Regions from separate parts of the Acetobacterium sp. MES1 genome, predicted to be linked through region 2. Evidence: predicted binding sites of a transcription regulator. Region 2 holds the regulator's gene; the other holds the start of a gene.
The links. The regulator HrcA, encoded in region 2, represses chaperone genes, less so after heat shock. The targets are predictions, from matches to a motif close to TGTTAGCACTCNNNNNNNNNGAGTGCTAACA.

Region 1: BI182_RS13875 (Hsp20/alpha crystallin family protein) is a predicted target of HrcA. The motif match lies at 2,886-2,916, and genes of this name have one in related genera.

The regions. Positions count from the first base shown of each region.
Region 1 covers NZ_MJUY01000050.1:100,098-104,532, forward strand. The annotation lists gene BI182_RS13865 (RNA-binding domain-containing protein) at 1-1,031, opposite strand, end outside; gene BI182_RS13870 (Fic family protein) at 1,300-2,355, shown strand; gene BI182_RS13875 (Hsp20/alpha crystallin family protein) at 2,413-2,862, opposite strand; gene BI182_RS13880 (DJ-1 family glyoxalase III) at 3,014-3,571, opposite strand; gene BI182_RS13885 (sensor domain-containing diguanylate cyclase) at 3,824-4,435, shown strand, end outside.
Region 2 covers NZ_MJUY01000047.1:169,244-173,678, reverse strand. The annotation lists gene hemW (radical SAM family heme chaperone HemW) at 1-1,107, shown strand, start outside; gene hrcA (heat-inducible transcriptional repressor HrcA) at 1,256-2,290, shown strand; gene grpE (nucleotide exchange factor GrpE) at 2,299-2,868, shown strand; gene dnaK (molecular chaperone DnaK) at 3,003-4,435, shown strand, end outside.

The sequences.
Region 1 (4,435 bases), on a different contig from region 2:
TTGGGTTGAATCCGTTCCCCTTGATAAGCTTTAAGAATTTTTGGTACCCCCGTCCCATAAGCTTCAATCAGCGCCAGACGATAAAAGATACTGGCCAGATTTTCGTTCCGGGTCATTGAAATCCCCAACATCATGTCTTCAAAAGTGATTCCCCGAACCAATCCGCCCACCGAGACAAACTCCAGATGATCATCAAAAATGCTGATCAGGGTGCCGGCACTGTATCCGTAATCCCGATGAACCAGGGCATTGAGTAAAGCTTCCCGAACGGCTTCCGGTGGAAAATTTCGTTTATCGGAGCGATACAAACCAACAATTTCGGCGCGGGTTCCATTATAGAGATCAATAAAATCATAGGCATCGTTTAGTTGTTTAAGCAGCGAACCGGTGAGTTCCCGCCGATCTCTAAACACTGATTTATCAGTCCCCTGAAAAACGGCCATTTTAATTGTGTGACTGCACTGATCCGACAGAAGCATTCCCAAGTTAGTGAAGATGCCATCGGCACTCATCATTTTCAAGCTCTTGAACTGATTTTCGCCAAAGGGTACGCTCCGCTTTTCAAATTCTTTGGCAGCCTCCTTAAAAGTCAAATCCTGATTGAGGGAACGGGCCGTCTCAAAGCGCTCGCCATCGGTTTCTTTTATCATTTTAATGATCGCCGTTTCTGTTGCCGGAACGGATGAAGCACCTAGTCTGACATAAACACCTTCCGGACGGATTCCTTTACCCGATAAATAATAAGGACAAGCCGTTCCCTTTTGAACCGTGATCTTGACGATGGGTTTATCTTCCATGACCACCAGTTCGGTTTTGACAAATATGGTGACGTCTGGCTTGATGGCATCTCGAATAGCATTTGATGCTTTTAACATGATTTCATCAGCATCTATTACCCCTGTGATGGAGCCGTCGTCGTTAATCCCGAGATACAAAATACCACCATTGGTATTGGCAAATGCGACGATTGTTTTTTTTATCTCGTCAACATAGCTTTGTTTAAATTCAGTTGTTTCGCTCTCAATTAGCATTCTCTCATCAACTCCCCTTTTATTCTTGCCACCATTCTAACCGATTCTAACCATTCTTGTCAACCTTAGTGGTTAGAATCACACCAATAAAAACGCCCTATTTGCGGGCTATCTGCTGCAAATAGGGCGTTTCTTGCCCACGTGCCTAACTTATAAATCAATATGTTAATGCTCGTTTCGATTATTCTACCTAAGAGGATTGACTTCTGCACAATTAGTTGATAATATTGTGCAGAAAGAGAATCTATTAGGCAGAAAGGAATCGAAAATGCGTAAGTTTGATTATACAAAACTCCCTGATGAGTTAATGCATTATGAGTTAATGAACTTAATCTCGGCAATTCATGAATATAAGGGAAAGCAGGAGTTGTTCATTGAAGCGAAGCCCGATATCCTTGAGTCCATGCTGGAAATTGCAAAGATTCAAAGTACTGGTGCTTCAAACCGAATCGAAGGTATTTTTACATCCGATGAACGTTTGGATGCGCTGGTAAAACTAAAGGCTGAGCCACAAAACCGATCAGAGCGTGAAATTGCCGGTTATCGGGAAGTGTTAAGTTTGATTCACGAAAACTACGATCACATTACCCCAAACACAAATGTTATCTTACAATTACATCGAGACTTATATCACTTCAGTCCGTCTTTAAGTGGTGGAAAATTTAAAAATTCAGATAACATTATTGCTGAAACCGATGCAAGCGGGAAACGTAAGGTAAGATTTCAACCGCTTTCTGCATTTGAAACACCTGACGCAGTCGATCGTTTAACGACGACTTTTATTGAAGCAGTGAACGCTGATAAGTATGATCCGTTGCTGTTAATTCCAATGTTTGTACTGGATTTTCTTTGCATCCACCCTTTTAATGATGGAAACGGGCGATTGAGCCGGTTGCTGACCTTACTGATCTTATATCGCTCCGGATATATTGTCGGGAAATATTTGAGTATTGAAATGATTATCGAAAATACCAAAGAAACCTATTATGAGGTGTTATATGACAGCTCAATTGGATGGCAGGAAGAAAACAACCGCTATTTTACCTTTGTTAAGTATTACCTTGAAGTCATCTTGAGGGCTTACAAAGAGTTTTCGACCCGTGTTGAATTGTTTCAGGATCGAAGCCTAACCAAACAAGAACGGATAAGAAAACTATTTGATGACACCCTTCAAAAGCTGTCAAAGCGAGTAATTTTAGAAAAATGCCCCGATATTAGTACATCAACAGTTGAGGTTGCGTTGGCATCTTTATTAAAAGAAGGATATATTATTAAAACTGGGGCTGGTAAGAATACCGCCTATATCCGAAATACTAATAAATAAAAACTTTAAAAACGCCCTATTTGCGGGCTATCTGCTGCAAATAGGGCGTTTCTTGCTTTATTCAATTTCAATTTGTTTGGTCAACTCCGGCTTGGCCTGCTTGGGCACCGTGATGGTCAGAACCCCATCAGTCAGCTTGGCTTTGATGTCGTCCGAGGCCGCATCGGCCAGAAAGACGTTGCGGGTCATGGCCGTGAATTTTCGTTCCCGATGAACATAGTTTTTATCCGTTTCTTCTTTTGTTTCTTCCTTCTTGACGGCTATCTGAAGTCGACCCTCTTCCAGGGATAGACTGATTTCATTTTTCTGGAAGCCGGGGAGCTCGGCCTCAACAATATACTCTTTTTCATTGTCCTGGAGGTCAATTTTAAAGGTGTCACCCGCTAAGCTTCTTCGCATCGGCCAACCTTCTGCAAAAAAGTCGTCAAGCATATTCTGGAAATCATTAAAACCGGTATTCATCAAATCATTTCTTTTTCTGTTAAACGGAATCAGTGCTGTCATCATAACTACTCCTTTACATTGTATTTTGTTAGCACTCTCACTTAGTGAGTGCTAACTATGGTTATTTTATACCATCTTTTTCTTTATCTGTCAATACTTCTGTAAAGCCTTTTAAGTTATTTTTAAGGCGGTCAGTTAATCCGACGTTGGGTTTTTACTTCCGGTCATAGAGAATATTTTTACGCAAGGTTTCGGCCGCTTCCGCCCCAGCTAGAACCGTTACCAGTTCCAGGGCAAAGTCCACTGCTTTTCCCGGCCCCCGGGACGTAATGATGCGGCCGTCCCGTACCACCGCCGCCTGCTGGTAGCTAGAATCCGGAAACGCATCTTCAAAGCCGGGATAGGAGGTCACTTTTTTCCCAGTGATGATCCCCGCCTGGGCCAACACAATCGGCCCGGCACAGATGGCGGCCACTACTTTCCCGGCCTCATCCATCGCTCTGACCACGCCAATCACCCGCGGGTCATCTCTTAAGTTGGCCGCCCCGGGCATTCCGCCGGGAATCACGACGGCCTCATAACTGTCAAGGTCACTCAGCTCATCAATATGGCGGTCGGCCCTGACTTCAATCTGATGGCTGCCCGTCACCATCAGCCCCTCAGCAATGCTGATCATCTCAACGTTTAGCGAGCTGATGCGGCGCAAATAATCGACAACCGTTAACGCCTCCACTTCCTCAAATCCTGGTGCTAAAAAAACAATTACCTTCATCCTTCTCCTCCTTTATGCGTTTATCTTATTCTAGTCCCAAGCAGGCTAAATAACAACGACTATTTAAACGCCCGACAAATTTTTATTCTGCTTTTTCTATCGGGATGTGCTATCATTACCTTTCAAGCCAAACCCCAGTTTAAGTGCCAGTCCTTGCATGTTCACTTGGCGATTGGGTATAAAGCTACTGACATCAATGCCAGCCACCGCGTTTTTATTTTGGCAATTCCCCTGACGATAAAGGAGACTATTATGGAAGATACCCACGCCCTGATTGCTTATCTCAATGCCCTGCTGGATGGAAAAAAGCCACCACTGCCAGCCGGTTACGCCGATGACCCCGATTTTCTTTTGCTGATTGGGAAGCTTGGACACATCCAGGCATTTGTTAGTGAGGCCCAAAAAACGGATACCGGCGACATCTGTGATCTGGATGAGTTGATCGCCCTCAAGAAAAAGCTTAAGGAAAGTGAAGAACATCATCGGCTGCTGATTGAAAACGCCAGCGATATTATCAGCACCGTCAACCTCGATGGTGAATTTACCTATATCAGCCCTTCGGTGGAGCGGATGACCGGCTACACGGTGGACGAGGTCACCCATCATTTTCTTGAAATCAACTATTTTTTGCCGGAAACCTTAAAGGTCATGGAACGCACCATGGCCCTGGTCAGACAGACAATTGCCCGGGGCCAACGCTTTGATTCGGTTCGTTTTGAACAGATGCAATATACCAAAAATGGTCAGGCCTTCTGGACCGACACGGTTCTAACCGGGGTTTATGATGATCATGATCAGCTAAAAGGATTGCTGGGCGTATCCCGGGATATCACCGAGCAGGTGCGGCTGCGGGAGGAAATCATC
Region 2 (4,435 bases):
CTCAAAAAATGTGCTTATTGTGATTTTTCGTCATTCTCTCGTCAGAGTGAGGCAGTAATCAGAGATTATTTTGCAGCCTTGCATAAGGAAATTAGAAAATTTATCGAAGAAAATAAAAAATTTGCGTTGCCAGCAGTGGATACCATCTATTTTGGTGGGGGAACACCTTCTGCGGTTGATGTCAGACACATTGAAGCAACTCTTTTGCTGTTAAACGAAGTATTTCAGGTAAAGGACGACGCCGAAATCACCATTGAAATCAATCCCGGGACGCTGACTGCCGATAAAGCCAGACGCTACAAAAAGGCGGGGATCAATCGGGCCAGCGTGGGGCTGCAGGCCTGGCAGGATTTTCTGCTAAAAATCCTTGGTCGGGTTCACAGTCAAGCCGATTTTATCAAAGCGATGGAGCTCTTAAAAGAAGCAGGATTCAATAATTACAGCGTTGATGTAATGGTGGGCTTGCCAGGACAAAAGATCACCGATGTGATGGAAACCGTACAAGCGGTAATAAATTATGCCCCCACCCACCTTTCCTGTTACAGCCTGATTTTGGAGTCGGGAACACCGATGGCCAACTGGGTGGAGTCGGGTCAGCTGGAGCTGCCGGATGAAGATGAAGAACGGGAAATGCACTGGGCCGTAGATGGTTTCCTAAAAGAACAGGGATTTTTGCATTATGAAATATCCAGCTTCTGCCAACCTGGATATGAGAGTCGTCATAATGTAAAATATTGGGAATTGGTGCCTTATCTGGGTTTTGGACTGGGGGCCCATGGTTATTTTAATGGCCAACGTTATGGAAACAGTAATGAACTTAATGAGTATTGCCAATTGCTCAAGGCGGACAAATCACCGGCAATTTTTGAACCGGCGATGACGCCGGAGGAGCAAATGCGTGAGTGGATGTTTTTGGGATTACGCAAACTGAGAGGGATTCGGGAGGATGATTTTTGCGCCCGTTTCGGAGAAAGCTATTTTGTCCCGTTTGGCGATGTTATCCAGTCGTTGATCACCGCCAGATTACTGGTATGGGACGGGACGGTTTTGAAGTTGACATCCAGGGGGCAGGACTTTGGAAATCAGGTATTTATGGCTTTTGTCTAGATGCAATCAGGTCGAAAAAATAACTTAAGAAAACTTTAAAAAGTGAGTAAGCCATTATAGAAACTAGTTGACAAAGTAGGGGTAGGGTGTTATATTTAACTCAGATGTTAGCACTCAATTATTGCGAGTGCTAATAACGAGGTGAATCATGGAACTTAACGCACGTAAAAAGAAAATATTAGAAGTGATCATCCGTGATTACATCAATACCGCCGAGCCGGTTGGCTCCCGGACGCTTTCAAAAAGATGTAATTTGGGTATCAGTCCGGCCACCATTCGAAATGAGATGGCTGATCTTGAAGAACTGGGTTTTCTGGTTCAACCCCATACCTCTTCGGGACGGATTCCAACCCAGCAAGCCTATCGTTATTACGTTGATGAAATTATGGAGATCCAAAAACTTGAGAAGATGATCCGGACGGATATTCATCGCGGTTTTCTGGATCATACCACTGAACTGGGACCGACGATGTCGCATACTGCTCAGGTTTTGTCGCAGCTAACCAACTATACAGCAGTTGTTCTGGCGCCTCGAGTTACAAATTTTAACTGTAAGCATGTCCAAATTGTTTCTTTAATTAAAAACAGGGTACTTATGGTAGTAGTGACTCAGGAGGGGATGGCCAAAAATATTGAGGTAACCCTTTCTCAGGAGGTTGATACCATCCTGGCGCTGAAGCTTTCCAATGTGATTAATGGATTTCTTAAAAACACCGTCCTCAGTGAGATGAGCTCGGATTTAATCGATCAGATTCAGGAATTGTCCCCAGCGGAAAGTAAATTGATCCATGAGATTATCCCGCATCTAAAAAAAGCCTTGATGGAGGACGCTTCGGAGGTTCACTCCACCGGATTAACCAATCTATTTAATTATCCGGAGTTCAGCGACGTCAATAAAATTAAGCAATTGATCAATATTGTTCAGGAAAAGCAGGTGCTCTCAGAAATGATGGCATCCAAGGATGGCAACCAGGTCATTCGGATAAAAATAGGCAGTGAAAATGACAATGAAAATCTTAAAGACTTCAGCATTATTACTTCTACCTACGAGTTGGATGGCGAAATGATGGGCGCCTTTGGCGTCATCGGACCCACCCGGATGAACTATGATAATGTGTCATCGGTTCTTAACTATATCCGCAATGAGTTAAATTTACATATCTCAAATTTATTAATGAAATAGGTGATTAGATGATAAAAGAAGAGGAAATTAAAACAGAAACCGTAGAAGAAACGGAAGAAGCGCTTTTAGATGAAGCAGAAACAGTAGCCGATGAGGCAGCAGAAGAAACAGCAGAGACATCTCCTGAAGAGGTCCTAAAGGAGATTGTAAAGGAGGATGAGGCCGTCTTGAATCGCCTGATCAGACTTCAGGCTGATTTTGAGAATTTCAAAAAGCGAAGTCAAAAAGAAAAAACAGAAATGTATCAATTTGCATCAGAGAACTTTGCTACCAAGCTGTTGCCGGTAATGGATAATCTGGAGCGGGCGGAAGCCGCCTTAACCGATGCCAGCGAGGAAGCCAAGGGTTATATTGATGGACTGGAAATGGTTTTTAAGCAGCTTAAGGATGTTCTCAAAGAAGAAGGACTGGAAGAAATTATCTGCGAAGGTCCTTTTGATCCCAATCTTCACCATGGCGTTGCTGTTGGTGAGGACGAAGAAAAAGAAGACCAGGAGATCATGGACGTATTCCAGAAAGGTTATAAGTTCAAGGGCAAGGTAATCCGGCCAGCCATGGTTAAGGTTTGCAGCAAGTAGCATTGCAGCAGCTTGCATTAAAAAATGAAATTATAATTAGCAATAGAATCATAAAGAATCAAAAATTCGCTGGTCTTATCACCAGAAACGAGTTTTTATTTAAAAAATAGTAAACAATTCAGGAGGAAATAGATATGAGTAAAGAAAAAATTATCGGGATTGACTTAGGAACCACAAACTCTTGTGTAGCCGTATTAGAAGGCGGTGAAGCCGTCGTAATCCCTAATGCTGAAGGAAATAGAACGACCCCATCGGTTGTTGCTTTTGCCAAAGATGGTGAGCGACTGGTGGGACAGGTTGCCAAACGACAGGCAGTTACCAATCCGGATCGCACCATTTCGTCAATTAAACGGGATATGGGCACCGACCGTAAAGTAACCGTCGATGACAAAAGTTATACCCCTCAGGAAATTTCAGCCATGATTCTGCAAAAGCTTAAAGCGGATGCCGAAGCGTATTTGGGTGAAACTGTCAGTAAAGCGGTTATCACCGTACCTGCCTACTTCAGTGATGCCCAAAGACAGGCGACCAAAGATGCCGGACGGATTGCTGGTCTGGAAGTACTGCGAATAATCAATGAACCAACCGCAGCAGCGCTGGCTTATGGTTTGGATAAAGATGCCAATGACAAAATTATGGTCTATGACTTGGGTGGCGGAACATTTGACGTATCCATTCTGGAACTGGGGGATGGCGTTTTCGAAGTTAAAGCAACCAATGGAAACAATCACCTGGGTGGTGATGATTTCGATCAGAAGATCATTGATTGGATGGCTTCTGAATTTAAGAAAAGCCATGGAATTGATCTTAAAAATGACAAAATGGCGCTGCAGCGACTTAAAGAAGCAGCAGAAAAGGCCAAAATTGAATTATCGACGGTTATGAAATCAGACATTAATCTACCCTTTATCACCGCCACGGCAGAAGGTCCACAGCATTTGGAATTATCCCTGACCCGGGCAAAATTTGATGAGCTGACCTCAGATCTGGTTAAGAGCACCATTGGACCGGTTGAAAAAGCCATGAAAGATGCCGGCCTTTCTAAAAATGAATTGGATAAGGTAATTTTAGTTGGTGGCTCGACCCGAACCCCATCCGTACAGGATGCCGTTAAAAACATTACCGGTGAAGAAGCTTACAAAGGGATTAACCCGGATGAATGTGTAGCCATCGGAGCGGCAATTCAAGCGGGGGTATTAGCTGGCGAAGTTCATGATGTATTACTGCTTGATGTCACCCCATTATCTCTGGGAATTGAAACATTAGGTGGAGTATTCACCCGGTTGATCGATAGAAACACCACGATTCCGACCAAGAAAAGTCAGACATTCTCAACTGCAGCAGACAATCAAACGGCTGTTGACATCCATGTTTTACAGGGTGAACGAGAAATGTCCAAGGATAACAAGACATTGGGTCGCTTCCAATTAACCGGGATTCCAGCAGCAAGACGGGGAATTCCACAAATTGAAGTAACCTTTGATATTGATGCCAATGGTATTGTCAATGTGTCCGCTAAAGACATGGGAACCGGTAAATCTCAAAATGTTGTTATCAAATCGACCAC